One region of the Exiguobacterium sp. A1_3_1 genome, then DNA from elsewhere that is predicted to be linked to it. Evidence: predicted binding sites of a transcription regulator. Region 1 holds the regulator's gene; each other region holds the start of a gene.

Region 1 (12,748 bases):
ATTCGACTGCCATTTCGCATTCGGATAATCGATGACTGATTTCACTTGGTAATAGTAAAGACCGTCTTTGACTGGTTTTCCATTGACTGTTCCATCCCAAGCCGCACTTGTGACGGGTGTGAACCCATCTTCAGAACCGCTATCATAATAGTTCTTCACAACGTCTGTTTGTAGATCTAATTTACGGAGTGTTGCTTTATTACGGTCAAGAATCGAATACTCGACTTTTCGTGCATTACGAAGGAACGAGAGGACTGGGAACGCCTCGTCAACGCTACCATCGTTGTTCGGTGAGAACGCAACCTTGTTTTCAACGACTTTTCCCGCCGTGTTCGTGCCGAGGAACTCGAAATCATCTTTTACTTCTGTCGCTAATCCAGTTAATCCGTAGAATGTCTTCTCTTCGTCATAACGCGGTGCATCGACGATCGGTGCCTGATCCCACTTTCCTTTGAATCCGACGTACGGCACTGTCAATTCCGGATTTTTACTCTTCGTATCGATTAAACGAACGAAACCTTCAACGAAGTAGCCATTTTCAAAGACTTGCTCAAGTGGAAGACCGTTTGCCCAATCGACTGTATCTTTCAAATCGACCGATACACTTACTTTCGTTGAGCTCTTCGGATTGATGGAGACAGAACTTGCTTTTTTCGAACCGACTGCGAATGAGATTGGGAAAGTTCCTTTATTCGGATCGACCGCATCCACTGAGTTTTTCTTATAAATATTGTTGGCTTCCAGGAAGTTCGTTCCTTCTGCACCGAGATCCGATTGTACCGTTCCGGCTAATTGATATGTCACTTTTTCGCTACTATAGTTTTTCAAATCGAGCGTGAATGTGAATTTTTCGCCGACCTCTTTGAGTGCAGCCTTTCCTTCACCCGATTTCGTTTCCGTAACGACGACTGGTGTTTTCATCGCAGCACGTAGATCCATTAAACCAGCACCTTCACGACGTGGTGAATAGAAGCTACCAGTTTTCGCTTCAGCATTATACTGCCCTTTATCAAGCTGTGGACGTGACGTGTTCATGAGGATATTCTTCGCGAGTTTAACGCGTGTCGCACCATCGACTTTGAAATCCTTCGCGATTCGTTGCATGACAAGTGCCGTTCCTCCGGCGACGTGTGGTGCTGCCATCGATGTTCCACTCATGACGCCATATTCGTTATCATTGAGCGTCGAGTAGATTTTTCCACCCGGTGCCGTGATTTCAGGTTTGAAATCAAGATTTGGTGTGACACCCCATGACGTGAAATCAGACATCTCGCCCGCTACTGGGTTATCTGCTGAGACCGCTTTTCCATCGAACGTGACAGCAATTGCTTTTCCTGCTTTCGCTTTTTCTTCAAGATCATTCCCATCCGCGATGCTGAGCGTCACCATCGGAATCGTCGGATTGTTAAGTGCCATGCTGACATAATCCCCATGATCGACTCGTCCACGAACGATGACACCGGCTGCTCCTTGTTTCTCAGCTTCTGCTTGAATCATACCGTAATTGAAACTGCCGTTACGCACAACAAAAACAACTTTTCCTTTGACATCTTTTCCTTGATAGTTCGATGCTTGACCATCGCCGACATAAATGACGTCTTGCTTCTCCTTGTTGAATACCTTAATCGGATTCGGCGAGTCCTGTTTTTGGTACGCCAAATACCCAGCATCCTGTCCGTCAATCGTCAGTGCCATACCTTCAAGCGTTAATTTCGTATTCTCTAGCGATGCGACTTGTAGCGCTTGGCTGATCAACCCTGGAGATCCTACAACACCGATGTCAGGATTCGCTGTATACGGATTGCCTGCACCATGTCCTGTGAATGCCGAGTTTCCAGCAGAGATCGCACATAAGATCCCGTTGTTCATCGCGTTGACGATTGCCCGTTGCTCTGGATCATCTGCGTTGACGAATGATGCTGTCGAACCGAGACTCATGTTGATGACATCCGCTCCGAGGGCGATCGCATCATCAATCGCTTTGATGTAGATATCACTGAATGTCGATGGCATGCCTGGATCATTTCCGAATACTTTCATCGCGAGGAGTTGTGTTTCCGGTGCGACCCCTTTGATACCACCGTTCGCTTCGTCTCCATTAGCACCGACCGTACCCGCTACGTGCATTCCGTGCATCGATGCACCTGCACCTAAATCACGGATTTCGCTATCGTGATCAGCGTAGTTATAGCCGTATGGGACTTTTTCCGTGAAATACTTCCCTTTTAGTCCTTTTGATTCTTTGGCGCTTTCAACCTTTGAAGAAGTCAAATCAATCTTCGTCTCTGGGCTCAACACCATATCTTTATGCGACGGATCAATCCCCGTATCGATGACCGCTACAATTGTCCCTTCCCCTTTGAAGCCGTAGTCCTGCCATGTTTCTTTTGCATTAACCATATCTTTGCTATATAACATATCTGGTTTTGCACCTTTATCGGCTTTCGGTCGCGCGTATTCATGGGCGATATGTACGCTCTTGACTCCGTCGAGTTGTTTGATGTCTTCGATGTCGCCGAACTTGACTTCACCACTGAATCCGTTAATGACGGTCGTGAAGCTTTCCTTATATGTAACGGGAATCGATTTTTTAGCGATCGCTGACTTGACTGATTTTTGGACACTTACGAGGCGATCCTTAATCGACTCTTTTTCGGCATTGCTCAATGTGCTATACCGCTTGTTTTGTGCCTGCGCAATTTGAATCGCCGGCTTCTGCTCCATCTCGATGACGACACGGACCTTGTCAGACTGCTTATACACCTTCTCCTGTCCTGTTTTCTTAAGTGAGAGGGCGTGCGGCTTTTGACCGCTTGCCTTATCTTGCGAGGACAGTGCTCCTTGAGCACTGACCAAGTTGGAAGATGTCATTAAGACAGCTGCCAAGAGTGCGATTTCCTTCTTCATGCTTCTTTTCCCCTTTTCTAAAAAACTATAATGATGTTACCAACAAAACAGTTAAACGAAAATTCTGTATATTTAGTTTAATGAAATAGATGGAAATAAACAATTCAGTTCTGTCTGTTTTATATAATTATTTGTTTTTATTGACACTTTATATTACATTTCCATATTTTGAGAAAAACAAAAAAACTCTTGAATCCTCAAGAGTTTGAAGTGTACGAATATGGTGGAGACTATCGGGATCGAACCGACGACCTTTTGGCTGCCAGCCAAACGCTCTCCCAGCTGAGCTAAGCCCCCATGAATTAACTTTAGTATACGCATCGCTAACTGCTTTATCAATATAAAAATAACGCTTTCATAAAAAGAATTCCTTCCAAAATCGTCGGAAGGAATTCACGATTCATTTATTCAATTCACGCATCAAATCCGCCTGTCGTTCAAGCTCTGCCTGTTGCTCGAGGATCAAGACCTTTTTGTACGTCCGCGCAGAAATCAAGATGCTGATCTCATAGAGAACGAACAATGGGACCGAGATCATCAAGTGTGACGTCACGTCCGGCGGTGCGATCAATGCCGCAACGACGAACAGCGCAAAGTACGCATATTTCCGATTCTTTCGCATGAAAATTGGCGTCACGAGACCAAGACGTGTCAGAAACATCGTCACGACCGGCAATTGGAAAAGAAGACCGAACGGAATCGTTAATCGGATTAAGAAACTGAAGTAGTTCTCGACTCCGATGACTTGTTCGATTCCGAGTTCCTTCCCTAGTTCAGTCGAAACTTTTAATAAGAAAGGTAACAACCAAAAGTACGAGAAGGCTACACCAGCCAAAAACAGAAAGAAGATGACCGGAATATACGTCAATGTCGCTTTTTGCTCCTTGTCATACAGACCAGGGCGGACGAATGCCCACAGTTGATACATCCAGAACGGTGATGCCAACACGATTGCGATGATGAACGCAAGATTCAAATATAACATTAAAGGATCTGCGACGTTGAAGGCATTCAAACCGATACCGAGCTCTTTTAAGTCCGCTTGCAAGAAGCGAACGAGCGGTCGGACGAGCGGAAATGCAACAGCGAACAGGACGACGACGATGATAAGCGACCAGACGATCCGTTTACGCAGTTCGTCCAGATGCGACGTCACGCTTTGTTCTTGATCAATCGCCATGATTCAATCACTTCTCTTTCGGTTCATCCTTTTTATCGTCGTCCATGATACCGTTCGTTGCGCTCTTGAACTCTTTCAATGTCTGACCCGCAGCACGACCAAGTTCAGGTAACTTCTTCGGTCCGAAGATGATTAATGCGACGACACCGATTAGTGCTAAGCTACCTGGTCCGATGAATGCTATAGTTGACGGGATAAGGTTTTCCATTATGATTTCACTCCTTCAGCTGATTGCGAATAATGCTTCATGAAATAAACTAACGACTGCAACTCGATCGATAAATCGATGTGATGGACCCGGACGCTCGCTGGCACGTTCAACCGCGCGGGCGTAAAGTTCAGGATGCCAGTCACACCATACTCGACTAACTCATCCGCTACTGACTGCGCGAACTGGGATGGAACCGTCAAGATGGCAACATCGACCTGATTCGCTTCGATTTGTTCTTTCATGTCCGAAACATGATAGATTGGAACGTCATGCGTCGTTGTTCCGACCTTCTCTTCGTCCGCATCAAACGCAACGACTATCCGAGTACTATTATTCTTTAAAAAGTTATAATTTGCAAACGCTGTTCCGAGATGACCGACCCCGATTAAGGCAACATTCGTCACCTCATCTTGATTCAAGGTTTTGCGGAAAAACGTTAAGAGATGTTGAACGTTATATCCATACCCCTTCTTCCCTAATGCCCCAAAGTAGGAAAAATCGCGACGAATCGTTGCTGAATCAACCTTCACCGCCTCGCTTAACTCAGCAGAAGAGACGCGGAGCTTGCCTGAATTGTATAAACTTTGGATGAAGCGATAATATAGCGGCAACCGTTTTGCTGTCGCTTGTGGAATTTTTGTGTCTGGTCCATTCATCCTGCAGTTCCCCCTTCGGCCACATCCATCGTGGCACCCAAATCTTTGCAAAAAGCTTTCTACTCTCCTTGATTGTAAACCACTTCACATAGAGTCACAAATAATATATTCCGCAGGACCTCGCGCTTTTGTTCGTGATAGACTAAAGGGTGGAAGGATGGATGGAAATGATACTCTTACAAGTCAACCAACTCTCGAAATCATTCGGCGTTGAGCCGATTTTAGAAAATATCAAATTGGAAGTACAAGAGCGCGACCGGATTGCGCTCGTCGGACGAAATGGTGCCGGTAAATCGACCTTGCTCAAAATTATCGCTGGCGAACTCAGTCATGACTCGGGTGACATCATGAAAGGTAAAGATGTCAAAATCGGTTATCTCGCGCAGGACAGTGGTCTTGAATCGAACGAGACGATCTGGAACGAGATGCTGACCGTCTTTGAACATTTGCAGGAACAAGAACGAACACTACGCCGGATGGAAATCGAAATGGGCATGGAGCATATCTTGAACGATCCGGTCGCGTACGATCGTCTCCTAAAGACGTACGATCAAGCGCAACACGACTTCTCAGAAGCGGGTGGTTATCAGTTCGAAGCGAATATCCGCTCCGTTCTGCACGGCATGCGCTTTTATCCGGACGATTATTCGCGCCGGATCCAAACGTTATCCGGTGGTCAACGGACACGTCTCGCCTTAGCGAAGATGCTCCTGCAAGCACCAGAGCTCCTCATTCTCGATGAGCCAACCAACCACCTCGATATCGATACGCTTGCTTGGCTCGAAAGTTACCTCGGTGGTTATCGTGGCGCCGTCCTAATCGTCTCGCACGACCGGTACTTCCTTGACCAAGTCGTCAATGTCGTCTATGAGCTGTCACGCAATGTCTGCCGTAAATTCACCGGTAACTACACGAAGTACTTGGAACAAAAAGCGGCATTGTACGATCAAGAAATGAAACAGTTCGAACAGCAACAAGAAGAGATCGCGAAGATGCAGGACTTCATTCAACGCAACATCGCTCGGGCGACGACGACAAAACGTGCCCAAAGTGTCCGGAAGCGACTCGAGAAGGTCGACCGACTCGACCGACCAGATGGCGATGAGCGTAGCACGGTCCTGTCCTTCCCGATTGAAAAACAGAGCGGGAACGACGTTCTTCAAGTCAATCAACTGGCGATCGGTTACGAAGAAGCTGTCTCAAAAGACATCACGTTCCGCTTGCAACGCGGTGAATCACTGGCACTCGTCGGACCGAACGGCATCGGAAAGTCGACGCTCTTAAAAGTCCTCGTCGGTCGCTTACGCCCCCTCTTCGGTGATTTCCGTTTCGGAACTGGCGTCTCGATCGGATATTACGATCAAGAGCAGGCAGAACTCAATGACCGGAATCGCGTCATCGATGAGATTTGGAACGAATGGCCACTGATGCGTGAACAAGAAGTCCGGTCTGTCCTCGGGCAATTCCTGTTCAGCGGTGACGATGTCTTCAAAATCGTCCATGAGTTATCTGGTGGCGAACGCGGACGTCTCGCGCTTGCGAAACTGAAACTCCGGAAGACGAACGTCCTCGTCCTCGATGAGCCAACGAACCATTTAGATCTAGATTCGAAGATGGTCCTCGAAAATGCGCTCGTCGACTATGAAGGAACACTACTATTCGTCTCTCACGACCGTTACTTCATCGACCGGATCGCGACCCGTGTCATCGAGATGAGTGAAACCGGTGTGACAGAGTACCTTGGCGATTATTCGTACTATACAGAAAAGAAAGCAGAGCAAGAAGAAATCGCTCGTCTTGAAGCCGAGGAAGCAAAAGCAGCAAAAGTCACGGCATCGAAGACGATCGATAAAGAAGCGCAGAAGGAAGAGCGCAAGCGCCGTCAGCAAATCGAACAACTCGAACAAGACATTGAGCGGCTCGAACAGCGTTCAGCGGAGATCGAACAGTTGCTTTGCGAACCGGAAGTCTTCAATGACATTCCGAAAGCAACGGCACTTTCGGCAGAACGTGATCAGATTGATGTCGATTTGCTCGAATTAATGGAACGATGGGAGAACCAACACTGATGCGGACGAAGAGCTTTTTCATCAATCTCATCTTAGGATTACTATCCGGTGTTCTCTATTTCGTACCGTTATATGCCGATTATGTATCCGTCTTTATTCGTCCAGATGCCTTCAATGCTGCACTTCCTTTGTTCCTCTTGATTTCCTGCATGATCGGTCTCGTCATCCAGACATGGAGTGGGCTCTTCATCAGTTTACTCTCGGGATTATGCTGTACGCTCCTGACGATACAGCTATTCGTCGAACTCAATGATCCGTTGATCTTATCGTATTACGGTAGTGTCTCTCCAATCAGCGCTTTCTTGATCAGCTGCGTCGGAATATGGGCACTCGCAATCGTCTTTTATTTGCTCGATGGCTATCAGTACAGTAAACGTCATGGACTTGAAGCCTCTTCAAACGAAATCGATCCGCAGCCTTGATGAATCAGATGAACGACATGAAAAAAGGAGTGGAGATTCCGGTAGTTAGACCGGTCTCTCCACTCCTTTTTGTTTGAATCAAAACGAATCATACGGTGAGTCAGGCATTCACACTTCGATCATTTCGTCGGTCGGGCAATCGTAAACGTCTTCCCGATCGTCGCATAATCATTCCCTGCTAAACGAGCGACAGCCTTCAATCCTGCCGCGTCAATTCGGAACGACTCGACGAGTTCATCTGCAACGTGATAGCGCAGTACTTCCCCGATTAGAAGATCGGCACCTTCTAGCTCGACGTGTTGCGTCAAGCGCATCTCGAAGCGAATTTTCGCTTCCGCGATTCCGGGTACTTCGATTGCGTCACTATCGACGAGCGTCAAATCCGTCCGCTCAAGCTCACTTTCACCGTAAGCAAGTGGCGCTGCTGTCTCATTGACTGCGTCGACGATCTCTTCGCTGACGATATGGATGACATAACTTTGTTTCGCTAAGATGTTACGTGCCGTATCCTTCTGCCCCTGATCCGTCCGTTGTACGGCGATCACCAGTTGCGGCGGACTGCTTGAAGCGACCGTAAAGAAGGAAAACGGTGCGGCGTTGACCGTCCCGTCTTCTCCTTGCGTTGTCACGAAAGCAATCGGACGCGGAATGATGCTTCCGATCAGTAATTTATAATTGTCTTTTGCGCTAAGCGTTGATGCCTCGAACTTCATGAATGACCCACCTTTTTCTTCACCCGATGAGTGCAGCGAGTGAATAGTCTCCAGCACCGATCATCGCTACACCAAGCGCGATGACGATCAATGCCATGTTGTATTCGTACCCGTTCTGCGTCACCCAGTAACCATTCGCACCGTGTACTTTAACGATCGCGACAAGCATCGATCCGATGATGAGGAGTGCTGCGATCCAGAGGAATACGCCTCCTGCAAACAACAAGCCGCCGATCAATTCAGCAAGACCTGCTGTAATCGCGAGTGCCTTCCCTGGCTTCATGCCGATTGATTCGAACCAACCGCCTGTTCCAGCGATTCCGTGTCCGCCGAACCAACCAAATAATTTTTGTGTCCCGTGTGCAGCGAACGTTAAGCCGATGATTAAACGAATAATTAAAAGTCCTGTATCCATCATTGCTCTCTTCTCCTTTTACCTAATGTATTTTAGTTACTTTAAGTAACTCAATAAACAGACTATATCTTATTACTTACTAAAAGTAAATAGATTTGTTTTAGTTCTTTTTGTTACATTAAGTAAAATGATTCGATTTTTTTAGCAGAAGCGGGTATACTACAACTATAGAAAGGATGAGTGCTGATGGAAGAAGTCGCAATCCAACCGGCTCTTTGTCCCAAAGTCGAACATGCCTTTGAAATCTTAGGTAAGAAATGGACGGGTCTGATCTTACGTCACTTGTTGACGAAGACATGTCGTTTCAATGAGATTCAAGATGCCATTCCCGAATTATCAGGTCGTATGCTCACGGAACGTATGAAGGAGCTCGAAGCGGAAGGCATCGTCATCCGGACTGTCATTCCCGATCGTCCGATTAAGATTCAATACAGTTTGACCGACAAAGGGCGCCAACTCGAACCGGTCATTCGTTCCATTGAGGAATGGGCCGAACTACAAGACTAATGTATAGAAAAGCATCTTCTTCGGAAGGTGCTTTTTTATATGTCCTTTGACATTGATAATCATTATCAATTAAAGTAGAGAAGTACAGTGAAAGGAGGAAAATGCATGCATATCGCGATTGGATTCGTCAGCATGTCCGGTAATACGGAAGATATCGTCTCGCTCATTCAACATGAACTCGAGCAACACGGTGTCAACGTGACGATCACGGAACTAGATCAATTCGTCGGGGAGGACTTATCACGTTTTGATGGTCTATTACTCGGCTCATATACATGGGGAGACGGTGATTTACCGTATGAAGCAGAAGACTTCGTTGAGGAGCTAAGGGAACAATCCTTAGACGGGATACCGGCGGCTGCTTTTGGTTCGGGGGATCTTGATTATCCGAAGTACTGCGCAGCCGTTGATTTGATTGAAGACGCATTAAAAGAAGCTGGGGCGACCCTCGTCACGGATGGCTTGAAGATTGAGTTTGATCCGAATACCCCGGAGAAACAAGCCGCTTGTCGTGCATTCGCGCAAACGTTTCATCGCTTTTTACAACAGGTTCATTCTTGAGTGTCGTTTGAATCCGTACTGTAAGGGAATCGTTAAAGCAAACTCTATGAAAGTGAGATGAATGTTTTATGACGATTCAAGCACTCGTCTTTGACGTCTACGGTACATTATTCGATGTCCATTCCGTCAAAGAACAAGCCGAAGCGCTTTATCCGGATCACGGAGAAGCGATCAGCAAACGCTGGCGGGAGAAACAACTGGAGTACTCTTTCCTCCGACAATTGAACGGACAGTATGTGCCGTTCAGCCAAGTGACACAAGATGCTCTCCGCTATACGTTACTCGAACTGAAGCTTCATGTGACCGAGGAACAAATCACGACCTTAATGGAGACGTACCTGACGCTTGATGTATATCCTGAAGTCAGCTCCGTTCTCGAGACGATGGCGGACAAACGTCTGGTCGTCTTCTCGAATGGTTCCCATGATATGCTCGATCCGCTCATTGAGCAGTCAGGCTTAGCCGATCGGTTCGAACATCTCGTCAGTGTCGATGATATCAAACAGTATAAGCCAGCACCTGCATCCTATATGCATGCCTTAAACACGCTCGGTCTAAAACGCGAGGAGATCCTCTTCATGTCCTCGAACGGTTGGGACATCACCGGGGCGAAGAGTTTCGGCTTCAAAACGGCATGGATCAATCGAAATGGACTTCCGGTCGAGGAATTGAATCTCGATCCCGATCGTATCTATGATGACTTGACGGGTATCACTGAATGGCAATGAACGAACAACAGCGGACTCCTTATTTAGGAATCCGCTGTTTTCATGTCTTCAGTAATTCGAAAGACGGGAGTAACCCTTCTTGAATAGATCGAGCTTCAGACCGCCTTCTTTTTCGATGAAGAAGAGGTATTCGTTTTGATCCGTATCTTTATAGAAGACCTTAAATAACGTCAACATCCGCTCTTTATTGTTCTCAACAGCCGTCACCTCGTGCTTTGAGATCACCTCGGCTTGGACTTGTTCTGCATCCATCTTTTGAATCATCGGTTCGAATGACTTCTTTTCTTGATCCGTCACCGGTGTTCCAGAAGCAATCATGAAATAATCATCACTCGCCTTGTTCGTTAAACCATACTTCCGATCGACGATGACGACGTTACTGAGCTTACCATTGACTGTCTGATCAAAAGCATATAACTTTTGAATCCGGGTCTTTTCCCCTTCTGCTCGTCCGATTTCGTAAAGTGGACGTTGTTTCGTATTCGTCTCGACCGCTTTTTTATCGGGTACGAGTTCTTCCTTATAGGCGACTTGGTATGCGTTGACGATTTCTCGGATCTGAAGCCCGATCGCGACGATGACCAGTACCGCTAACAATGCGATGATGACTTTTTTCATTCCATTTCCCCCAAGTTGTTCGGATTCCTTACTTTAAATCTAGCCCAGGTTCTGCGTTCATGGCAAGTGTCGAATAGCGTAACGCGCGATATGGATGAATCGCAGCCGCTCCGATCATCGCTGCATTGTCTCCACACAGGTGCATCGGCGCAATGACGAGATCGATTCCTTCCTTCGCACACGCCGCTTCGAGACCTTGGCGTAATCCTTTGTTAGCAGCGACGCCACCAGCAAGTAGCAATTGACGTCCCCCTTTATCCTTCACGGCACGAACCGCCTTTGTCACGAGTACCTCGACGACGCTCGCTTGGAAACTTGCAGCTAAATCTTCCGGAATGATCGTTTCTCCCCGTTGTTCGGCGTTATGCACGGCATTGATGACCGCTGACTTCAAACCGCTGAAGCTAAAGTCGTACGAGTCCTTCTCAAGCCAGACGCGTGGAAAATGGAACGTATCCTGACCAGTCTGTGCCAATTGATCGATCCGTGGACCACCCGGATACGGTAACTGCAACGTTCGAGCAACTTTATCATATGCTTCCCCTGCGGCATCATCCCGTGTTTCACCAATGACTTCATATACACCGTCTTCTGGCATGTAGATCAGTTCCGTGTGCCCACCTGATGCAATCAAACAGACGAGCGGGAACTCAAGCTCTTGCACGAGACGATTCGCATAGATATGACCTGCGATATGATGAACACCAATTAATGGTTTATTGTGCGCAAAGGCGAGTGCCTTCGCTGCGCTGACACCAACGAGTAGTGCTCCAACGAGTCCAGGTCCTTCCGTGACGGCGATCGCATCGATATCGTCGATCGTGACGTTTGCTTCCGTCAAAGCATCATCGATGACGTATGTGATCCGTTCAACGTGATGCCGTGAAGCCACTTCAGGCACGACGCCACCAAAACGTTTATGACTTTCGATTTGAGACGAGACGACGTTCGATAAGACGTCAGTTCCTCCACGGACGACGGCAGCCGCCGTTTCGTCACAACTCGATTCGATTGCTAGAATCAATGGTTGTGTCATAGGTCTTCTCCCTCCAGTTCCAGCCAGTAGATGGCAGCATCTTCATTGTTATCTTGATAATATCGTTTTCGGACACCGACATACTGGAATCCGAGTTTTTCATATAAAGTCCGCGCTGGTGTGTTCGAGACACGTACTTCAAGCGTCATCGCCCGCAAACCAAGCGCACGACCGACGGCGATCAATGCCGTTAGCAAGTCTTCCCCGAGCCCTTGTCCGCGATGCGACTGCTTGACGGCAATATTCGTAATATGTCCTTCATCCGCAATATGCCACAGACCAGCAAACCCAACGATACCATCTTGATCGGCAACGACATAATAGGCATTCGGATTTTGTGTCATTTCCGCTTCGAAGGCATCTAGCGTCCACGGTGTCGCAAATGATTCGAGTTCGACCGCATGAACACCTGCAGCATCCTGTACGGTCATGCGACGAATGCCCTTACTCATGACGCTGTGCCTCGATCCATTTCGCTTCTGCTTCAGCCAGTCGCAGGTAACGTGGCTCAAACGCATGTGCTTCGACCGTCTGACGCGTTGCACCGAGTAAAGCGAGTACGCCGGCACGTGGCGTCCGGAAAGCAGGAGCCACCTTTTCGAAGGGCTGAAGAATCTCTTCGAACGCCTCGACGTCTCCTGTGACGAGCGTATCTGGCGTTAACGTCTTTACAAAGGACGCAATCTCGACATGCTGTTCTTCACCAATTCGTTTCCCGGCGTCGT
Region 2 (6,341 bases), on a different contig from region 1:
TTGTTCCTGCAGAACCTTTAGATTGAAGTCTTGTCGGTCCTTCATCCCCGTGTACTCATCCCGGTAGGCGAATTGCTTCAATCCGAATGCTTTCGCGATCTGTCCAGCTTGTTCCGAGCGACCGGTGTCGAGTAGATATTGCATGAACGTCATCATGTAACCAATCGTCGGTGATGCTCCTTCATGATGAAAGACGGTATCGTGTGCCGACGTATAGACTTGTACGTCACCCGTAGCTTTGATTTCGCCACCTTTTCGTGGATTTTGATTCCAGCGTGGAGTCGCGATGCCGGTACTTGGTTGCGTCATCTCGTCTGCAATCGGGAATTGCAACCACTTCCCATTGACTTCTTCTTGGATAGCCGTGTATTCCTTAGGCATCTTGACCGGATGATAAAAACCTTCCATATAGACAGTCCGGTAAGGGAGGAAAAAGCAGGCGACGACGATCAGCGTACCGACGATCGAGACGACCCGGTACAACTTCGGTGGAATCGTCCGGGACGCACGGATAAAGACGGCATTTAATCCGACGGCGAGCAACAAGCTGTAACTGACCATCAAGAGACCAACTAGCTTATTCGGATCGCGGAACATCGCACCAATCAACGGTGTCTTCGTCACGAACAGGACAAACGCATCGGCAACTTGTTCATGGGTACCGGTCGCAAAGACGATCAGCGGAATCGCAAGCAGACTAAAGAACAGATGGATCGGTTGCCGATACGCGACGACGGCTCCTAGCAAGATGAGTAAAAGTGTAATCGCGCCAGCAATCCAAAACGTCAGCGGTAACGTAGTCAAATCAAACATCGGCCACCAGTAGCTCGTTAAAAATAAAACGTTCGTCCAGCTCGAGTGTCGGCTGAACAACATCAACGTATCAGAGACATTGATATTGTGTTGTGAAGCTTGTGATCCAGTCAGGATCGAGCCGACGTACATCAAGAACCAATATCCATTGAATAGTAGAAAAACGAGACCAAACGCACAAGTCGCCCGAGCATAAAACCATAGTAACGACGACCAAATCCGTTCTTTGCGACGCGTCCAACTTGTCTTTAGGAAAATGAGTCCGACCATGATTCCCATATAGATCAGCGAGAAGAAGAAATAATGGATCCCCGCCGCCATGAAGGCAAAGACGATCGATAGTCCGGTGATATCAATCCATGTCCGTCGACTCAATCGATCAGACAAACGGAAACCAGGATCGAGCTGTTCCCGAAACTTCGGGTCGAAGATGTTGAAGAACAACATCAAAGCGTAAGGGAAGACGGAATAGCCACATAATAAATAGATATGTTGAATCCGCGTAATCACCCACGGGTTCAAGGCATAAAACAACGCGGCAATCGCAAAGGCAATCAGTGAGAGATAAGAAAAGTGCTTCGAGACATAAACCGAGTGGAGCCGTTTCGTAAAAGCGAACATCGATAAAGCAGAGATCGTCAACAGTCCGATGATGAATGACTTGATCAAGACGGGACCGGATGAGCCAAACAATAGACTGAGTACATAAAACGGTAGGATGTAGAGCAATCGTGCGACATTCAGAAGCGTCGTCGTGCTCCAGCGGTTGTTCCAAGCCCCATAAATTTCTTCTAAGTAGCGATGGGAGGATAGTCCGAAGGATAGATCGCTAAACGTCACCATACCGGAACGAAACAACGGAAAGCTATAAATTAGGATGAATACAAACATACCAGATAGGACAAGGATGTCCTTACGGTACGTATGCATGAAGTTCTTGAGGTGTTGACGGAACGAGTGCATCGGACAACTCCTTTCTGCGAAAATCCGTGCTGAACTTCTTCTCTACAGGAGGGCGATATTCCTAGAAATGGATGTACTTATTTTAGCAATGAATACGAGAAGGAACGTCCATCCTAAGACGGAGCGTTACGGACGAATGCTTTCGGGTAAAGACCTACAACGAAACGAGTAGGAGGAAAGCGCATGAAATGGAAGGGAAGAGAACGGAGTTCAAACGTTGAGGATCGGCGAGGAATGGGTGGGAAAGGAATCGCCGGCATCGGTGGTGGTGTCGGAATCATCCTGCTGATCGTCATCACCTTGATGGGCGGTAATCCAGCTGAGTTACTCGGAGACTTAACCGGTGAGGATCAGCAAAATACGACGTACGAAGAAACAGCACAGGAAAAAGAAGCAGCGGATTTCGTCTCTGTCGTCTTAGCGGATACGGAACGGGTCTGGACGAAGGAATTCAAAGAGGATGGTAAGACCTATAAAGAACCGAAGCTCGTCTTATATACGGATCAAGTCAGTTCGGCTTGCGGACAAGCAGGGAAGTCCGTCGGTCCCTTTTATTGTCCCGGCGATCAGAAATTATACATTGATTTAAGCTTTTATGATGAACTGCAGACGAAGTACGGGGCACCGGGCGATTTTGCGATGGCTTATGTCATTGCGCACGAGGTCGGACACCACGTCCAGACGTTACTCGGAAAGTCGGATGAGATCATGCCCCTTCGAGAGAAAATGAGTGAGGAGAAGTTCAACAAGTACCTCGTTCGATTCGAACTACAGGCCGATTATTATGCCGGCGTCTGGGCGCATCATGCGCAAGGCGAAAACTTGCTCGAAGAAGGCGATCTTGAAGAAGCGTTGACGGCAGCGAATGCTGTCGGGGATGATACGTTACAAGAGAAGGGACAAGGATATGTCGTACCGGAGAGTTTCACCCACGGCACATCAGCGCAACGAGAACGTTGGTTCCAAAAAGGCTTTGATAACGGCACGATCGAAGGTGGAGACACATTCAAAGCGAAGAACCTATAAAAATACCAAAAAACCTGTGTTCTGCTTTCGCGGAACACAGGTTTTTTGGTATTTAAAAGTAATCTTATGAACGGAACATCGTCGGATCATCTGGAACGTTCTCCAGGTAAGCGATCCGTCCGTTTTCATCGAGACGTGCGATATCTTTTCCGTCTTGTGTGAAGACACTACCGTCTGCCCGTTTTCCGCAAACTGCCCAGCGTGTTTCATACGTTCCGGGTGTTGTTTCTTCCCAGCCCGCATACATGTGCTTAATATCCTGATTCGCCGTGAACACATGACGGACGAACTGTTTCCAGGCGTCGATGCCGTGCTTTGGTTGTCCGTTCAGAACGAACGTGATGTCTGTCGTGAATAAGGAAACGAGATCCTCAAAAGCTTGTGCGTCCGTGCGTGACGCGTCGAATAAGTCGAAATAACGATTCAATACCATAGTAAAAACCTCTTTCTGTTCATTAAAGTGTCATCATCCGGTCTGTGATTAACGCATGCAACCGTTCTAAATGTTCCGGTGGACAGGAGGCGTCGATTGCTTGACGGATCGAGCCAATCGATTCGCGCTTCAACGTCGATTGCCACGCCTCTTCCGCTTCTGTCATCAGATTCGAGAGTAGACCGATTTCCTGTTCCTGAATTCCCATCAAATCCTCAAAGACACCGCTTGACACATACAACGTCTGCTTGCCCTCGATCGCTTGATAAATGTCAAAGATTTGAATTTCGTCTGCCGGACGTCGTAAGCGAAAGCCACCTTTGACACCCGGTACGGAATACAACAGATCCGCCTGGACGAGTTTTCGTAAGAGCTTTTGGAAATAAGTCGGCGAGGCACCAAGTTGCTGGCTGATGAATTCACCGGGCAACACAGCGCGATCCGGAAGGAAGGTCAAAAGCAACATCGCGTAGACGGATTGCTCGACCCCGGTTTTCATTTGCATGAGAAGTCCCCTTTCGTTAAACGTGGATAATGTATATCCATAATAGTTTCATTCGAAAGAATTGTCGAGTTTTATGCTCTCACAAAACCGTCACACCTTTTCGACAGCATCTGCATGGCATCCCCGTTCCGGATTCGGTATACTAAATGTACGATATGTGAAAATATTCACTAAAAGTCGTTCACACTTTGTGAAAGGACGTTTGTATATGAATCCATTAAAAGGAATCGTCCAGATTCCACGCAGTATTCTCATTCAATTCATCATTGCAGCTTTCCTAATGGGGGTTGCGGTCATCGGTCAATCGTACGGCATCGTGTTGACGGTCGATCGGATTTTCTTAAAAGAACAACCGTTTGAAGCCGTCATTCCGTTACTACTCGTCGTCCTCGGAATGCTGTTGCTCCGGGTCGCCGTGACGTATTGGAACGGTCGTCTCGGTACGACGTTATCGGCACACATGAAGCAGGCGCTTCGGGAAGCACTCGTCGCGAAATACACAGGTCGTTCGGTCGAGATGATGCTACAAGGGCAAGCGGGACAGAAGGTCAGTGTCTTGCTCGACGCTGTAGACGAGATGGACAGCTACTACAGTCAGTACTTGCCGAAAGTCGTCCAGACGACGATCGTTCCCTTGATGGTCTTGATCGCGGCATTCAGCTATGACTGGATCACTGGTCTCGTCATGATGATCACAGCACCGTTCATTCCGTTGTTCTACATCATCATCGGCATCATGACGCAAAAGCGGGCGGATGCTCAACTCGAGAAGATGACGGCATTCTCGGGAACGTTCCTTGATACGTTGCAAGGACTGACGACCTTGAAGTTATTTGGTCGTGCGAAACGACAACGTGACGTCATCGAAAAAAGTAGTCTTGATTTCCGGGATGCGACGTTAACGGTCTTGAAGCTCGCCTTCTTGTCGTCGTTGATGCTTGAGTTCATCTCGATGCTCAGCATGGGAATGATTGCACTTGAAGTCAGTCTGCGCTTGATTTTGTTCCAAAGCATTACCTTCATCCCGGCGTTCCTGATGCTCGTGTTGGCACCAGAATACTATCTTGCCTTAAAAGAGATGGGAGCTGCCTTCCATACGGGACGAGGTAGTGTCGCGGCAGCGAAACAGATCGCAGCCGAACTAACAGCAGACGATCGTCCTGTTGCCTTCGGTCAATCAGAACTTGCGATGAACCGTCCACCACGAATCGTCTTGGATGAAGTTGATTTTACGTATCAAGAAGGACGCTTTGCCTTACAAGACGTGACACTTGCGATTGAACCGTATCAAAAGGTGGCGTTGATCGGTCGCAGTGGTGCCGGTAAGTCGACTGTCTTACAGTTGATTGCCGGACTCGCGGATCCAAAAGAAGGACGGATTCTGCTTGACGGGATTAATCGCAGTCAGGTGGAGGAAGCGAGCTGGTTCCGTCAGTTGAGCTACATCTCGCAGCATCCGTATCTGTATGCCGGAACGCTGGCAGAAAACATCGCAATCGGTGAACTCCGTCAAGCGACGCCGGAAGAGATTTTTGAGGCGGCGCAGGCAGCAGGACTCGAGGAGTTGATTGCGACGTTACCTGAAGGGATTGACACAGTAATTGGAGAAGGTGGACGTGGTCTATCAGGCGGCGAGAAACAGCGCGTTGCGTTGGCACGAGCGTTCTTGAAACGACCGAACGTCATCGTCTTTGATGAACCGACGACAGGACTCGACGTCAAAACGGAGCGACTGCTTCAGCAAGCGATCGAACAGCTTGGACAAGCAGCGACAGTCATCACTGTCGCACACCGTCTGCATACGATCGAGCGCTCAGATCAAATCGTCGTCCTCGATGGTGGACGAATCGTCGATCGTGGCACGCACGATGAACTGCTTGGGCGTGATTCGGAATATGCGCGGATGCGTAGCGTCCAGAGAGGGGAGGAAACACGATGAAAGAACTACTAAGAGTCTTTCGGTTGATGGTGCATCAAAAACGCGATATCGCCTGGTCGATCTTCTTCGGTGTCCTCGCCGGAGTGACAGCGGTCGGGTTATTCGCAGCAAGTGGTTATCTGATTTCAAAGGCAGCCTTATTGCCACCGATCCAGACGCTTGCCGTCTTGATTGCGTTGCAAAAAATTTCGAGTCTGACGCGCGCCGTCAGTCGATATGCGGAACGTTATTATTCGCACCGGGCGACGTTTACGATCCTCAGTGATATCCGGACGTCGTTTTACCGTCGACTTGAGCCGCTCGCGCCAGGAATTTTCGGCAAATACCGGAGTGGGGATTTACTTGCCCGGATCGTCGGTGACGTCGAAAGTCTGCAAAATACGTTCTTACGTGTTCTCTATCCACCGATCGTCTTGTTGCTTGTCTTCTTCTGTACGATCTTTTTCGTCAGTTTCTTCTCGTGGACGATTGCCGGGATTCTATTGCTTGGTTTGATTCTGACCGGTTTCTTGATTCCGGGTTGGTTCGCGTACCGCGAACAACGTTTCGCACGTTCGGTTCGTGTCCGCCGTGGTGATCTGTCGACAGAAGTGACAGAGTTGTTCCAAGGCTATCGTGACTTAAAGATTTACCAGCAACTGGATCAAAAAGAACAGGACTTG
Region 3 (12,748 bases), on a different contig from region 1:
ATTGACGCTTCTTGTCCAGCTACTGGAGCGTAGAAACCAAGGCGTCCTTGACGGTTAAGTGAGATTGCACGTTGGTCCCAGATACGTGTGTATACGAGACGGCGCATTAATTCCGTAAGCTCTTCATCCGAGAGGTCTGGCATAGCGTCTTTATTGACGACTTCACCTTTCTCGTCAAGAATGCGGAACGTTTCAAAGTTTTCTTCCACGTTTTTAAACATGTTTACGTTCATCTTTTCACCTCATCCTTTCACTGCGTTCAGCGAAATATTCCTCTGACTGATTTGCCCACATGACAATAGTGTCCAAAAAACGAAGTCCCGTGTGACTATCCTTTGAACATGTGTCTGTGTACCTATTCAGTTGAGTAAACTGTATTATCATGAATCGACACGTTATAGTGTCTTGTTCATTACGTTACAAGTATAAATCTGTAACACCTTAAAATCAAAGGAAATGTTTTATTTTTTTCGCGTTTCACATTGTGAATTCAATCACAAAACTAGAATATTCCATCTTCTGTATCATTCGATATTTTCCTACTGTGTTAGTTGTCATCATTCCCCACTTTCCTATGCTATACTTTTTGTAGACGAAAGGAGTGTTGTTCATGATCACCATGAATGAAATCGTACGCGAAGACGTTCCTGCTCTTCACGAACGGTCAGTAGAAGTGACCTTCCCTCTCAGCGATGAGGATAAGGAAACGATGCGACTCATGCGCGAGTTCCTCGCCAACAGTCAAGATGATGAAATTGCGAAGAAATACGATTTACGAAGCGGCATTGGACTTGCAGCACCACAAATCGGTGTCAACAAGCGCATGTTCGCGATCCGCTTACCGGATGGTGATGATTTGCTGGAATTTGGTATCTATAATCCAAAAATCATCAGTCATTCCGTCGAGCAGACCTATTTAACGGGCGGCGAAGGATGTCTGTCCGTCGACCGTGAAGTCGAAGGACATGTACCGCGCTATATGCGTATTACCCTAACTGGCATCGATCATAACGGAAATCCTATAAAATTACGTTTAAAAGGGATGAAAGCAATCGTCTGCCAACATGAATACGACCATCTAGATGGCGTCATGTTTTATGATCGGATTGATAAAAAAGAACCGTTCAAGGAATACGGCCCTGCCACGTAATACAAAAATCCTCGTTTCCGTTTTCGGAGACGAGGATTTTTTTGAATCAGACTTCCATGATGATCGGCATGACCATCGGATGACGTTGTGTTTTTTCTGTTAAATACGGTGTGAGAGTATCATTGATGACTTGTTTGATGTCCGTCCATTTCGTATTACGGTTCGCGAGCGATTGATCAAGTGAACGCTTGAGTAGACGTTCAGCATCTTTAATCAAATTACCCGATTCGCGCATGTAGACGAAACCACGCGAGATGATGTCCGGTCCAGAGACGAGACGATTCGTCTTCGAGTCAAGCGTCACGACGACGACGACGAGTCCCTCTTCTGAGAGAATACGGCGATCGCGTAAAACGATGTTTCCGATGTCTCCGATTCCTTTTCCGTCGACATAAACCGCATTCGCTTGAATCTTCCCAGTGATAGCGGCTGCATTCGCATCTAATGCCAGTACTTCACCGTTATCCATGACGAAACAGTTTTCTTCCGGTACGCCAGCATCCATCGCAAGCGACATATGCTTCTTCAGCATCCGGTATTCCCCGTGAATCGGCATGAAGTATTTCGGATTCAATAGACGTAACATGAGCAACTGCTCTTGTTGACTACCGTGACCTGATGTATGGATATCATTCAGTTTACCGTACATGACATCTGCACCAGCTTTATATAGCTGATTGATCGTCTTTCCGACAGAAACGACGTTTCCTGGGATTGGTGACGAAGAGAAGATGACGAGATCATCCGGAATGATCGAGATTTGACGGTGTGTTCCGTTTGCGATACGGCTAAGTGCAGCCATCGGTTCTCCTTGTGAGCCGGTACAAAGGATCGTCAACTCATTTGATTTATAACGTTTCATCTCGTTTGGTTCGATGATCGTACCCTTCGGCGCTTTGATGAAATCAAGTTCTTGACCAATCATCATGACCTTGTCCATGCTACGTCCGAAGACGACGATTTTCCGTCCTGCTTCTACAGAAGCATTGACGACTTGTTGCAGACGATAGATGTTCGACGCAAACGTCGCGAAGATGATCCGTCCTTCCGCTTTACGGAAGATGTCTGAGATCGTTTCCCCAACGACACGTTCACTCATCGTAAACCCTTCCACTTCTGCGTTCGTTGAGTCCGATAGAAGACACAATACGCCTTCCTTACCGAGTTCAGCCATTTTAGCTAGATCAGCCGGTTCTCCAACTGGCGTGAAATCGAACTTGAAGTCCCCTGTATGCACGATATTCCCTTGTGGCGTTTTGACGACGACACCGAACGAGTTTGGAATCGAGTGTGTCGTACGGAAGAACGAGATGCTTGTCTTCCGGAACTTGATGACCGAATCCTCATCGATCTCATGCAGTTCCGCGTTGCGAAGCAAACCATGTTCTTCTAACTTCACCTTGATGAGACCCATCGCAATCTTCCCAGCGTAAATCGGTAAGTTCACTTGTTTGAGCAAGAATGGCAGACCGCCAATGTGATCTTCATGACCGTGTGTGATGAAGACGCCTTTGACCTTATCCTTGTTCTTGATCAAGTACGTGTAATCTGGAATGACATAGTCGATTCCGAGTAATTCATCTTCTGGGAACATGACACCCGCGTCAATGACGATGATCTCATCTTGGAATTGAACGACATACGTGTTCTTCCCGATTTCCCCTAGTCCACCGAGTGCGAAAACGGCGGCTTGATGGTTTTTGACGAACTTCATTCGAACGTCGCAACCTTGAAATCAGGATGTTGTTGTTCGTATGTCAAAAATTCTCCGCTGACTTCGCGGATGAACTCGATGTTGATATCTTTGAGGTGGTCAATCGTTGATCGCACGTCACGAATGCTTTCCCCTTCTACATACATTGTTTCTGTCCGTTCACGAACAGGTGCTTCCGAACGAAGCGGTTGGTAAAATACTTTAAAAATCATGCCTAGCAACTCCTTATCAGTACATTGTTTTTTGTCCTTAGTACAGTATACACGATACACGGACTATTTTTCATCCTTATTCCGCATGTTCCCTTCAGGCAACACGCTTTTGGTTATGCTATACTTTCACGTGAACAGGTCATTTTGACCAATTAAAAAGAGAAGGTGAAACCATGGCAAATCAGAAAGTCGTCTTTTTCGATATCGACGGAACCTTATTGCATGATGGTCATTTTGTTCCGGAATCAACAAAACAGGCAATTCGTAAGCTTCAAGAAAATGGTGTCTATGTAGCCCTTGCAACCGGACGCGGACCTGCGATGTTGTCTGGAATCCGTGAACTGCTCAACATCGATACGATTATCGGCTATAACGGGCAAATCGTCGTTCATCAAAATGAAATCATCTACAAACGTCCACAACCGAAGACGGATTTAACGCATTTAACGCAACAAGCGAAAGAAAACGGGCATACACTCGTTTATCTTGGCGAAACAAAAGGCTTCACGACGAAATCAAATGATGTTCATGTCGTCGATTCACTCGGGGAGCTTGATATGCCGTTGCCGATTCACGATGAAGAAGCATTTTTATCGCATGATGTTTTCCAAACGCTCGTCTACTGTACGGCTGAAGAAGAGAGCGATTATGTTAAACGCTATGACGCATTTGATTTCATTCGTTGGCACCCACATGCAATGGATGTCATCAATGTCGGTTCTTCGAAAGCAGAAGGGATCAAACAATTCCTGAAATTGACGAATATTCGCCGCGAAGATACCTTTGCATTTGGTGATGCTTTAAACGATCTAGAGATGCTTCGCTACGTCGGAACGGGTATTGCAATGGGCAACGGACTTCCAGAAACGAAAGCTGCCGCTGACTATGTCACGAAACCCATCCTTGAGGACGGTATCGCACACGGATTAAAAGAATTCCAACTCATTTAATTAAGTAAATGTAAAGCTGAGGCGCGCCTCAGCTTTTTTTAGTTCTTCACTTTATGAATCGCACGCTCTAGACGGTCGAGGTCCTCATTTTCACCAATGACGACGAGGTAGTCCCCTTTTTCAATCATTTCGTCAGCTTGTAGAGAAATCAGAACGTTTTCTCCACGTTTAATGGCGACAACGTTCGCTCCGTATTTGCTCCGTAGATCCAGGTCAATCAATGTTTGTTTTGCCATCCGATCACTGACTTTAATTTCAACGATCGAAAATTCTTGAGATAAATCGAGATAGTCAAGAATATTGGAACTCATTAAACCATTTGCAATCCGGACTCCCATATCCCGTTCGGGGTGAACGATGAAATCTGCTCCGATTTTTCGTAATACTTTTTCGTGGTAATCGTTCGTCGCTTTAACGGTGATCGATTGTACCCCAAGCTCTTTTAAGATCAATGTCGTCAAGATGGATGCTTGAATATTTTCCCCGATCGCAACGATGACATGATCGAAGTTTCGGATTCCTAGACTCTTTAAGACGTTCTCATCCGTCGTATCCGCGATGACGGAATGCGTCGCAATTCCCATGAATTCATTGACGCGCTCCTCGTCGGAGTCAATCGCTAAGACATCATAGCCATTTTTCGATAATTCACGGACAATCGAGCCACCAAAGCGCCCTAGTCCAATTACTGCAAACTCTCCATTCATTTTCACAACTCTCCTTCACAATCGCTCTTCCTTAGTAGTGTACCCGATTCAATTTAAAAATACTATAAACGCCCCTGCGATTCGCAGAGGCGTGTATTCATCCATTATTTTGAGGATTTCCCACGTACATAATCGTTATCGAACAAGAAGAGTCGTAAAATCAAGTACAACGCCGGAATCAAGAGTAAGAGTCCGAAGATGAAGACAACGACGAGTGCGGAAGCCATTGTTTCGTTAACGACCGCTTTGTTGATATCGATATATGGATACAAGATATATGGTAAGTGCGTATAACCGTAACCGAACCATGCCACTCCATACTGTAGCATGACCGCGACGAAAGCAATTCCGTAATTCTTCTTCATGTAGACGAGTGTCACCGCAACGAGGAAGAAGATGAAACTAGCAGCGAACCACCACCAGTTCCCGTTTAAGATGTTCTCATAGTGCCATGCCGCTTGATTTTTCAATCCAAAGAAGACGAGTGCACAGACTAGAATCGTCGGACCACTCCAGAAGAGCGCCCACTTACGAATCAATGGCGTAGCCCCTTCATCCTTCGCTTTATCTGCATAGAACAAGAGGAACATCGCACTGATATAGAGGACGGATACGATAGCGAGTGCTACGACCGACCAAGAGTAAAAGTTCGTAAATAATTTTGTTCCTAAAAACTCAACCGTTTCATTCGTTTTACGAATGAATCCACCTTGACTGATCGTCAATGTCGTTGACATCGCCGCCGGAATCAATAGACCAGTTGCTCCATATAAGAACGTATAGAACATGCTGTCATTTGATCCATAATTGGCGAATGCATAGAAACTACCACGAATCGCAATCAATACGAGAACGATCGAGGCTGGCACGAGTAGTGCCGTACCGAAATAGTAAGCGGTATCCGGGAAGAACCCGACTAATCCGACGAAGAAGAATACGAAGAAGACATTCGTTACCTCCCACACTGGTGAGAGATAACGAAGAATCAATCGATTCGTTAAATGATCCCGCTTCGTATATTTTGAATAAAAGGCGTAAAATCCAGCACCGAAGTCAATTGAGGCAACGATGAGATATCCGTACAGGAAAGTCCAAAGGACCGTAATTCCTAGTGTTTGAACGTCCAAATCGTTCCCTCCTTACTTGTTATCATCCACGAACATAGCTTCCCCACGTGCGTGGTGGTTTTCAGCAAGTTCTTGAAGTTCTTTTCCAACCGGGTTTTTCTTGAACATCCGTAATAATACGACTGTACAAATCGTACCGAGCATCAAGTACAAGGCACTGAATAGAATCAACATCGGACCGACGGCAGTTGATGTCGTCGCCGCATCTGCTGTCCGCATGATGCCGTAAAGTGTCCAAGGTTGGCGACCAATTTCAGCATACATCCAACCTGCTTCAATTGAAATCATCGCCAGAGGTCCACCGATGAAGACACCTCTTAAAATCCATTTGTTATAAGGATTTAATTTTTTCAATCGGAATGCCAAGATGAACAAGGCAGAGATGGCAGCCAAATACATACCAATCGAAACCATGATATCGAAGAAATAGTGAACAATCAGCGGTGCTTGATCTTCTTTTGCGAACTCATTTAGACCAATGACTTCTGTATCTGGAGCTCCACCCGCAAGAATCGAGAGTGCATATGGGATTTTGACGGCTCCCTTGATTTCATAACTGCCGTCTTCTTGCTGATCAAGTATCCCACCAAAAATCAATTCTGCTTCACTTGTTGTTTCAAAATGCCATTCAGCAGCCGCGAGTTTCTCTGGCTGATATTTCGCCAAGTATTTCCCTGAGAAGTCCCCGACAAGTGCAGTCGAGAAGGCAAAAATCAATCCAGCCATAACCGTTAAGCGAAGTGCTTTTTTATGATACGCTGTTTCCGCTGCTGAGAGTGTTTTTTTGCGGAGTAAGTGGAACGCCGCGATTGCCGCCAAGATGAAAGCGACTGTCAAATAAGCCGATACGATGACGTGTGTTGCTTTTGTAGGTGTTGCTGTATTGAACATTGCTTTTAATGGTTCAATTTGCGTTAGCGTTCCGTTGACGATCTTAAATCCTTCTGGTGAGTTCATGAAGGAGTTGACCGTCGTAATGAAGAATGCTGATGCTGTCGCACCGATGACGACTGGAATCCCGATCAACCAGTGTAACCATGGGTTTTTGAATCGATCCCATGTATACAGGTAAATACCGAGGAAAATCGCTTCAAAGAAGAATGCGAATGTTTCCATGAACAGTGGTAATGCGATTGTTTGACCAGCTACTTGCATGAGTGACGGCCAAAGTAGTGATAATTGCAATCCGATGGCCGTCCCTGTCACGACACCGACTGCGACGGTAACGACGTATCCACGCGTCCACCGTCTTGCTAATAAAATATAATCCGGATCTTTGCGTTTCAGACCGATGAATTCAGCTGCGAGTACCATGAGCGGTACCCCGACACCAATCGTCGCGAATATAATGTGAAACGCTAATGTGAGCCCTGTCAACAATCGACTGAGCAATACGGGATCATTGAACATGTATATAGCCCCCTCTTCCTAAAACATACTTCTCTATATGGTCTATAACCGTATCATAGAGAACATAACCCTTTATGTCTGTTTATAATGTTTGATGTAACAAATTGTTCACATGTGCACGTGATTTTTTTCACAAAATGTTCGAAAACTCCTATTCTTACATATATAAAAAGCTTTCCCGTTCTTGATTTCGAAAGGGAAAGCTTAATGTCCTTCATTATTTCATAAAACTTTTTAAACATATTCTCGGAAATAATGGTCGAGTAAATCAATCACAAAAGGAATCGCGGATTCATCTGGATTCAAGGTTGGTTGATGAAGACCAGATGTCGGATTGTCGACTCCGAGCCAAAACATCATTCCTGGAATTTCCTTCAACATGAATCCAAAGTCTTCTCCTGTCATTGCTGCATCACATTCAATATAGTTCGCATTCATCTTAACGAATGATGAAAATTTATCAACGATGTGTCGGTCATTGACGACCTCGTAATAACGATTTCCGAATTGTAGATCAATCTTGACGCCAAAGGAAGCTTCGATTCCCCGGATGATGTCACGAACGCGTCGTTCCAGTTTTTCCATGTCTTCCCCGTTGAGTGCGCGCATCGTACCGTCAAGAACAGCTCTACCGGCGATGACGTTTTCTCGAATCCCGGCATCGACCTTTCCGATCGTGATGACGCTACAGTTCATCGGATTGATGGATCGGCTGACGATTGTTTGCAATTGCATGATCAAGGCTGCTTGCGCAACGACCGTATCAATCGTCAAATGAGGAAATGCCGCGTGACCACTTTGACCATAGATCGTGATATGGACTTCTCGAGCACTCGCGAACAAGACGCCTGGACGGCTTGCAATCGTACCGACTGGATACTCCGGTGCGACGTGAAGACCATACATCTCACTTGGACGATATTTTTCAAACAACGGACTTTTAATCATCGGTTCTGCCCCGCCCGGACCTTCCTCCGCTGGTTGGAATAAAAAGACGACATCATCCATGACCGGCAATTCAATGATTCGTTTCATCAATCCCAACGCAATCGACGTGTGCATATCGTGACCACAGGCATGCATGAAGCCTGGATGTTCCGAGCAAAATGGAAGACCTGTCGCTTCTTCGATTGGTAACCCATCAATGTCTGCCCGGTATCCAATCGTCCGATTTCCAGTCAATCCTTTCACTCGAACGAAAACTCCCGTTTCAAACGTATCATACGTGACACGATCTGGTGGATAAGCACGAATTTGTTCCAATATAAAAGCTTGCGTCTTAAATTCCTTGAACCCTGGTTCTGGTATTTTATGAAGCGCGCGCCGCATTTCAATGGCGTATTCCATCTGACTGACTTCCTCCTTCTTCTTTTACGATGTCCCAAAATGCTTGAACTTGTTTTAGTTCAAGCATCGATTCCGTAGACAAAATCCATGTATCTCGCTTTAATATCTTTCCGGACGATGTTTTTAACGGAAGCTGCATGACTTCATTTGATTGTTGGATCGTCGACTCGGGTAAAATCGCAAATCCAATTCCATGTAGAGCCATCTGCTTACATGTCTCGATTTGATCGACGACCAGCGTCCGAGATGGTGGACTTGCGAACCGATCTTGCCACCATTCTAAAATTTCTTGATAGTACGTTGAATCACTCTTGAACTGGATGAATGGTCGATCCGTCACGCGTAACTGTTCGATTGACGTCAACTCACTATCGACTAAATAGAGCGGATCCGAGAAAAGACGTTCTTTAACACCTTTCCAGTCCGGGTTTCCACGAATGATCCCGATATGAAAATGTTCCTCTAACATATGACGCATCATCTCACTGGACCATCCCGTGACGAGCTGAACACGGACATGCGGATAACGCTCAACGAATCGTTTCAAGACACGCGGGAGCCAGTATTGCCCCATGATGGAAGCGACGGCAATTCGAAGCGTTCCATAAACAGCACCCTCTTCTGCCGTCAATTCACTTTTTAACTCAAGTTCCTTCCGATTCATCTCTTTTGCGAGACCGATTACTTTTTCTCCTTGTGGTGTGATGCTTAACCCACGCGATGAACGAATGAATAACTTTGTTCCCCAGCGTCTTTCAATCGCAACGAGACGTTGACTAAGTGCAGGTTGCGAGACGAATAATCGTTCAGCAGCGCGCCTCATATTCAATTCTTCCGATAAGGTGATCAACATTTCCATTTCCGACACTTGCAATGTGAGATTCGACTCCTCATGATATAAGATGGCATTAGTTTAACACGTTAGAAAGGACGATACATATGACACGCTATCATTTTATGTTCATCATCTCAACGATTGCAACGCTTGGCAGTCTCTATTTCAGTGAAATTCGTGGATTCATCCCCTGCCCTCTCTGTTGGTGGCAACGACTATTCATGTATACGACTGCCTTTTATTTGCTCATCTCGCTATTCCGGTCGAAAACGATTGATCCACTCTTCGTCCGCCTGTATGTGCTTGCCGGCTTTGGTGTCGCCTTGTACCACGTCATTCTTGAGCGCTTACCCGATGGCGAAGCGTTATGTACAAGCGGCTGTCTCATCAAGTGGGTCAACTATTTTGGTTTCTTGACGATTCCGATGATGAGTCTCATTGCCTTTACATTACTCTTGATTCTAGCGTTCTATCCAGCACGTTCGAACAATGAAGCATAAGATACAAAAAAGAGAAGTCGATTCGACTTCTCTTTTTTGTCGTTTGATATCACGCCCATCGATTGAAGACGCTGACGGCGCTTGAGAACGCAAGCTCTGAGAGCTGTCCCGTACCTTCACACCAGTCCCCGACGAAAGCGACACCTGCATGATCCGGAATATGAGTCGCAAGCGGCGCTTGCCCCATTTTCCATTTGATTTCTTGTACGACTGCTCGTTTGATCGTTCGTTCTGCGACGATACGTTGTCGCCAATCTGCAAAATGAACGTCAAGCATCTGTTCGATTCCTGTTCGGACATGTCCAATATAATCAGGATCCTCGAGTCGATCGTGTTCAAGGTAGGCGATTGCTTGAAGGACTTGACCATCCTTCGGTGCAAGACTTGCATCATAATGCGATAAATCCGTGATGAACGCTCGATGCGAACGGTCGTAGATGTATGAATACGGTGTTTGGATATACGGATGAAGTCCAAGATCATACACGAATACTTCTACCGGTTCATGGCTCGCGTACGGTGTAACAAATCGCTGAATGGCAGTGGGAGTCGCCATTTTCAAGATTTCACGCGGTGGTACGGCAAAGATGATCCGTTCGACGTTCCATTCTTGTTTCTTTCGATCACGTACTAAAAATCCGGTCTTAGTCGATTCGACTGCTGTTATTTTTGTTTTTTTCAGGATCTCTCCACGGTTTTCTAGGATGATCCGTTCCAACTCCTGAACTAACCCTTGCCATCCACCTTCGATGTATGAGACAGGCTTGCGCGTCCGAAAAAGTTTTTGATAATACTCGAAATAGACGTCTGACGGAATTTTTTCGGGTTCTGCCGTAAAAAAGTTCGTTGATGCCAAATCAAGCATCAACTGTGCCACTTGTTCATCGACTCGTTCTGTTTTTAACCATTGCCCGATTGATTGTTGCGGATCCCCTCGTTCGACTCGTAAAATCGTTTTAATGATTTCCCATGTGAAACGTACTTTGTTCGTTCCTTCGATGACTTCTGTTTTCAATAATCCCCAGGCATTCGCAGGAATTGCCGTCAAATGACCTGAAAACTCATATTTCGCACGACTTGCTGAGAAATCCAGCCACGTCACTTCGATACCGAGCTGTTTCGTTAATTTGCGAAGAATCGATTGATCGCGTCCATAAATCGCATGAGCACCGTAATTAAACGTAAATCCTTTTACGGTTTGAGAGGTGGCACGTCCTCCAAGTAATCCCGCATCCCAGAGCGTGACCGGCGTTCCTTGTTTTGCGAATAATGCCGCTGCCGTCAAGCCGGATAACCCTCCACCTATGATACCAATCGTCATACTCCCGCCTCCTCAATCGTCATTTCTTTTCTTTTCCCATAACGATTGAAGAAGAATCGAAGAACATGAAAAAAGGCGCGATTTCAATCTTGAAATCACGCCTCCTTATTTTGGATTATGCTTTCCACCATTCATCGAGTGGTGAGACCGGCATATGATGCTTGTGTCCAACACGTTTATACTGCGTCTCTAACTTTTCTTGACTTGCTTCTGAAATCGTCTTTCCTTCCAAGTAGTCATCGATTTCTTCATATGTCATACCAAGTGCCACTTCGTCTGGTAGTGCCGGACGATTTTCCTCAAGGTCTGCTGTCGGAACTTTTTCAATCAAGACTTCTGGTGCGTTCAAGTAACGTAACAGTTGTTTCCCTTGCCGTTTATTCAGTCCTGTCAATGGCGTCAAATCACATGCACCATCACCGTGTTTCGTGTAGAATCCCGTCACGAATTCAGCTGCATGATCTGTTCCAACGACTAAACAGCCATAATGAGCAGCTAAATCATATTGGCTTTTCATTCGCTCCCGCGCTTTCGTATTTCCTTTACTAAAGTCGGAAAGTTCTGCACCTGTCGCTTCTTTGAACGCCTGCATCGATGCTTCAACTGCTGGTTTAATGTTCACACGAAGCGAATGATCCGGTTGAATGAACGTCAAGGCTGTCTGTGCGTCTGCTTCATCTTGTTGTTCCCCGTAAGGCAAGCGGACCGCATAAAATGCGACATCTTTCCCCTCTTCTTTTCGCAACTCTTCAACTGCCAGTTGGCACAGACGACCTGCGAGCGAAGAATCTTGTCCCCCTGAGATGCCCAATACGAATCCTTTTGCTCCTGTATGGTTGAGATACGCTTTCAAGAAGGCTACCCGCTCGTTTACTTCTTGTGCTGGGTCAATGACAGGCTTTACTCCTGTTACTTGGATGATTTCTTTTTGCATGAATCGCTTCACTCCTTCACATTGTGTTGATCGTCATTTTGAATCAATCATTTGTTGATCCGTCGTTTGTTTTGCACTTGCTCCCTTGAATTGACGGATTGTCGATACGCGAACTTCCGTGCTATCACCTAAAGAGGAGATTGGTAATTCAACCGTATACTGTTTCGTTTCATGTTTCGTGAACGTATCTTTTTCAATCGCTTGCGTGAATACTTGCTCTTTCTCAAAATCATACGTTACGTGTTGTTTCGCATCAATCAATTGAGCCTGAAAACGTTGTGAGGAAGGATACGTCACGTTCACACTGTGATCATTTGGATTCGTTAAAGAAATGTCTAATTGCATCATGTCGTCCTGCTTTGTCGTTTTGACTGCGATCCGAATCGGTTCGTTCGTAGTTGTTGTTGCCTGTTGTTTCTTTTCTTGGCAACCTGCTAAACAAACAGAAAGCAGTAGCAGAATGAAAACGAGACGTTTCATCTCATCCCTCCTTTTATCTCTAATAATTTTATCACAAAAAAAGCGAGAGAGGATTCTCCTC

What was found. Region 1 encodes Rex, which represses fermentation and respiration genes when NADH is low (regulators of the CRP and FNR family bind a similar motif). Its sites were predicted from a motif close to TTGTGAAATATTTCACAA; they were not measured.
Region 2: the regulator Rex is predicted to act here: its motif matches at 3,896-3,913, upstream of cydD (thiol reductant ABC exporter subunit CydD).
Region 3: the regulator Rex is predicted to act here: its motif matches at 7,389-7,406, upstream of F8N00_RS04570 (cytochrome ubiquinol oxidase subunit I).

What each region holds. Positions count from the first base shown of each region.
Region 1 covers NZ_WBYY01000051.1:1,747-14,494, reverse strand. Annotated here, with positions in the region: gene F8N00_RS07485 (S8 family serine peptidase) at 1-2,907, opposite strand, end outside; tRNA gene F8N00_RS07480 (tRNA-Ala) at 3,129-3,204, opposite strand; gene tatC (twin-arginine translocase subunit TatC) at 3,308-4,087, opposite strand; gene F8N00_RS07470 (twin-arginine translocase TatA/TatE family subunit) at 4,095-4,295, opposite strand; gene F8N00_RS07465 (redox-sensing transcriptional repressor Rex) at 4,295-4,954, opposite strand; gene F8N00_RS07460 (ATP-binding cassette domain-containing protein) at 5,122-7,023, shown strand; gene F8N00_RS07455 (hypothetical protein) at 7,023-7,445, shown strand; gene F8N00_RS07450 (flavin reductase family protein) at 7,565-8,158, opposite strand; gene F8N00_RS07445 (DoxX family protein) at 8,178-8,576, opposite strand; gene F8N00_RS07440 (winged helix-turn-helix transcriptional regulator) at 8,760-9,080, shown strand; gene F8N00_RS07435 (flavodoxin) at 9,186-9,641, shown strand; gene F8N00_RS07430 (haloacid dehalogenase type II) at 9,710-10,369, shown strand; gene F8N00_RS07425 (hypothetical protein) at 10,418-10,987, opposite strand; gene tsaD (tRNA (adenosine(37)-N6)-threonylcarbamoyltransferase complex transferase subunit TsaD) at 11,016-12,023, opposite strand; gene rimI (ribosomal protein S18-alanine N-acetyltransferase) at 12,020-12,475, opposite strand; gene tsaB (tRNA (adenosine(37)-N6)-threonylcarbamoyltransferase complex dimerization subunit type 1 TsaB) at 12,468-12,748, opposite strand, start outside.
Region 2 covers NZ_WBYY01000174.1:92-6,432, reverse strand. Annotated here, with positions in the region: partial or broken gene F8N00_RS15060 (hypothetical protein) at 1-1,776, opposite strand, end outside; gene F8N00_RS15055 (neutral zinc metallopeptidase) at 1,960-2,802, shown strand; gene F8N00_RS15050 (nuclear transport factor 2 family protein) at 2,867-3,235, opposite strand; gene F8N00_RS15045 (Rrf2 family transcriptional regulator) at 3,258-3,740, opposite strand; gene cydD (thiol reductant ABC exporter subunit CydD) at 3,949-5,679, shown strand; partial or broken gene F8N00_RS15035 (ABC transporter transmembrane domain-containing protein) at 5,676-6,341, shown strand, end outside.
Region 3 covers NZ_WBYY01000026.1:9,203-21,950, forward strand. Annotated here, with positions in the region: gene pdhA (pyruvate dehydrogenase (acetyl-transferring) E1 component subunit alpha) at 1-233, opposite strand, end outside; gene def (peptide deformylase) at 611-1,150, shown strand; gene rnjA (ribonuclease J1) at 1,197-2,864, opposite strand; gene F8N00_RS04550 (DNA-dependent RNA polymerase subunit epsilon) at 2,861-3,076, opposite strand; gene F8N00_RS04555 (Cof-type HAD-IIB family hydrolase) at 3,250-4,026, shown strand; gene F8N00_RS04560 (potassium channel family protein) at 4,065-4,733, opposite strand; gene F8N00_RS04565 (cytochrome d ubiquinol oxidase subunit II) at 4,838-5,860, opposite strand; gene F8N00_RS04570 (cytochrome ubiquinol oxidase subunit I) at 5,873-7,270, opposite strand; gene F8N00_RS04575 (N-acetyldiaminopimelate deacetylase) at 7,505-8,617, opposite strand; gene F8N00_RS04580 (LysR family transcriptional regulator) at 8,601-9,491, opposite strand; gene F8N00_RS04585 (disulfide bond formation protein B) at 9,557-9,952, shown strand; gene F8N00_RS04590 (FAD-dependent oxidoreductase) at 10,002-11,273, opposite strand; gene nadE (ammonia-dependent NAD(+) synthetase) at 11,389-12,207, opposite strand; gene F8N00_RS04600 (BsuPI-related putative proteinase inhibitor) at 12,241-12,687, opposite strand.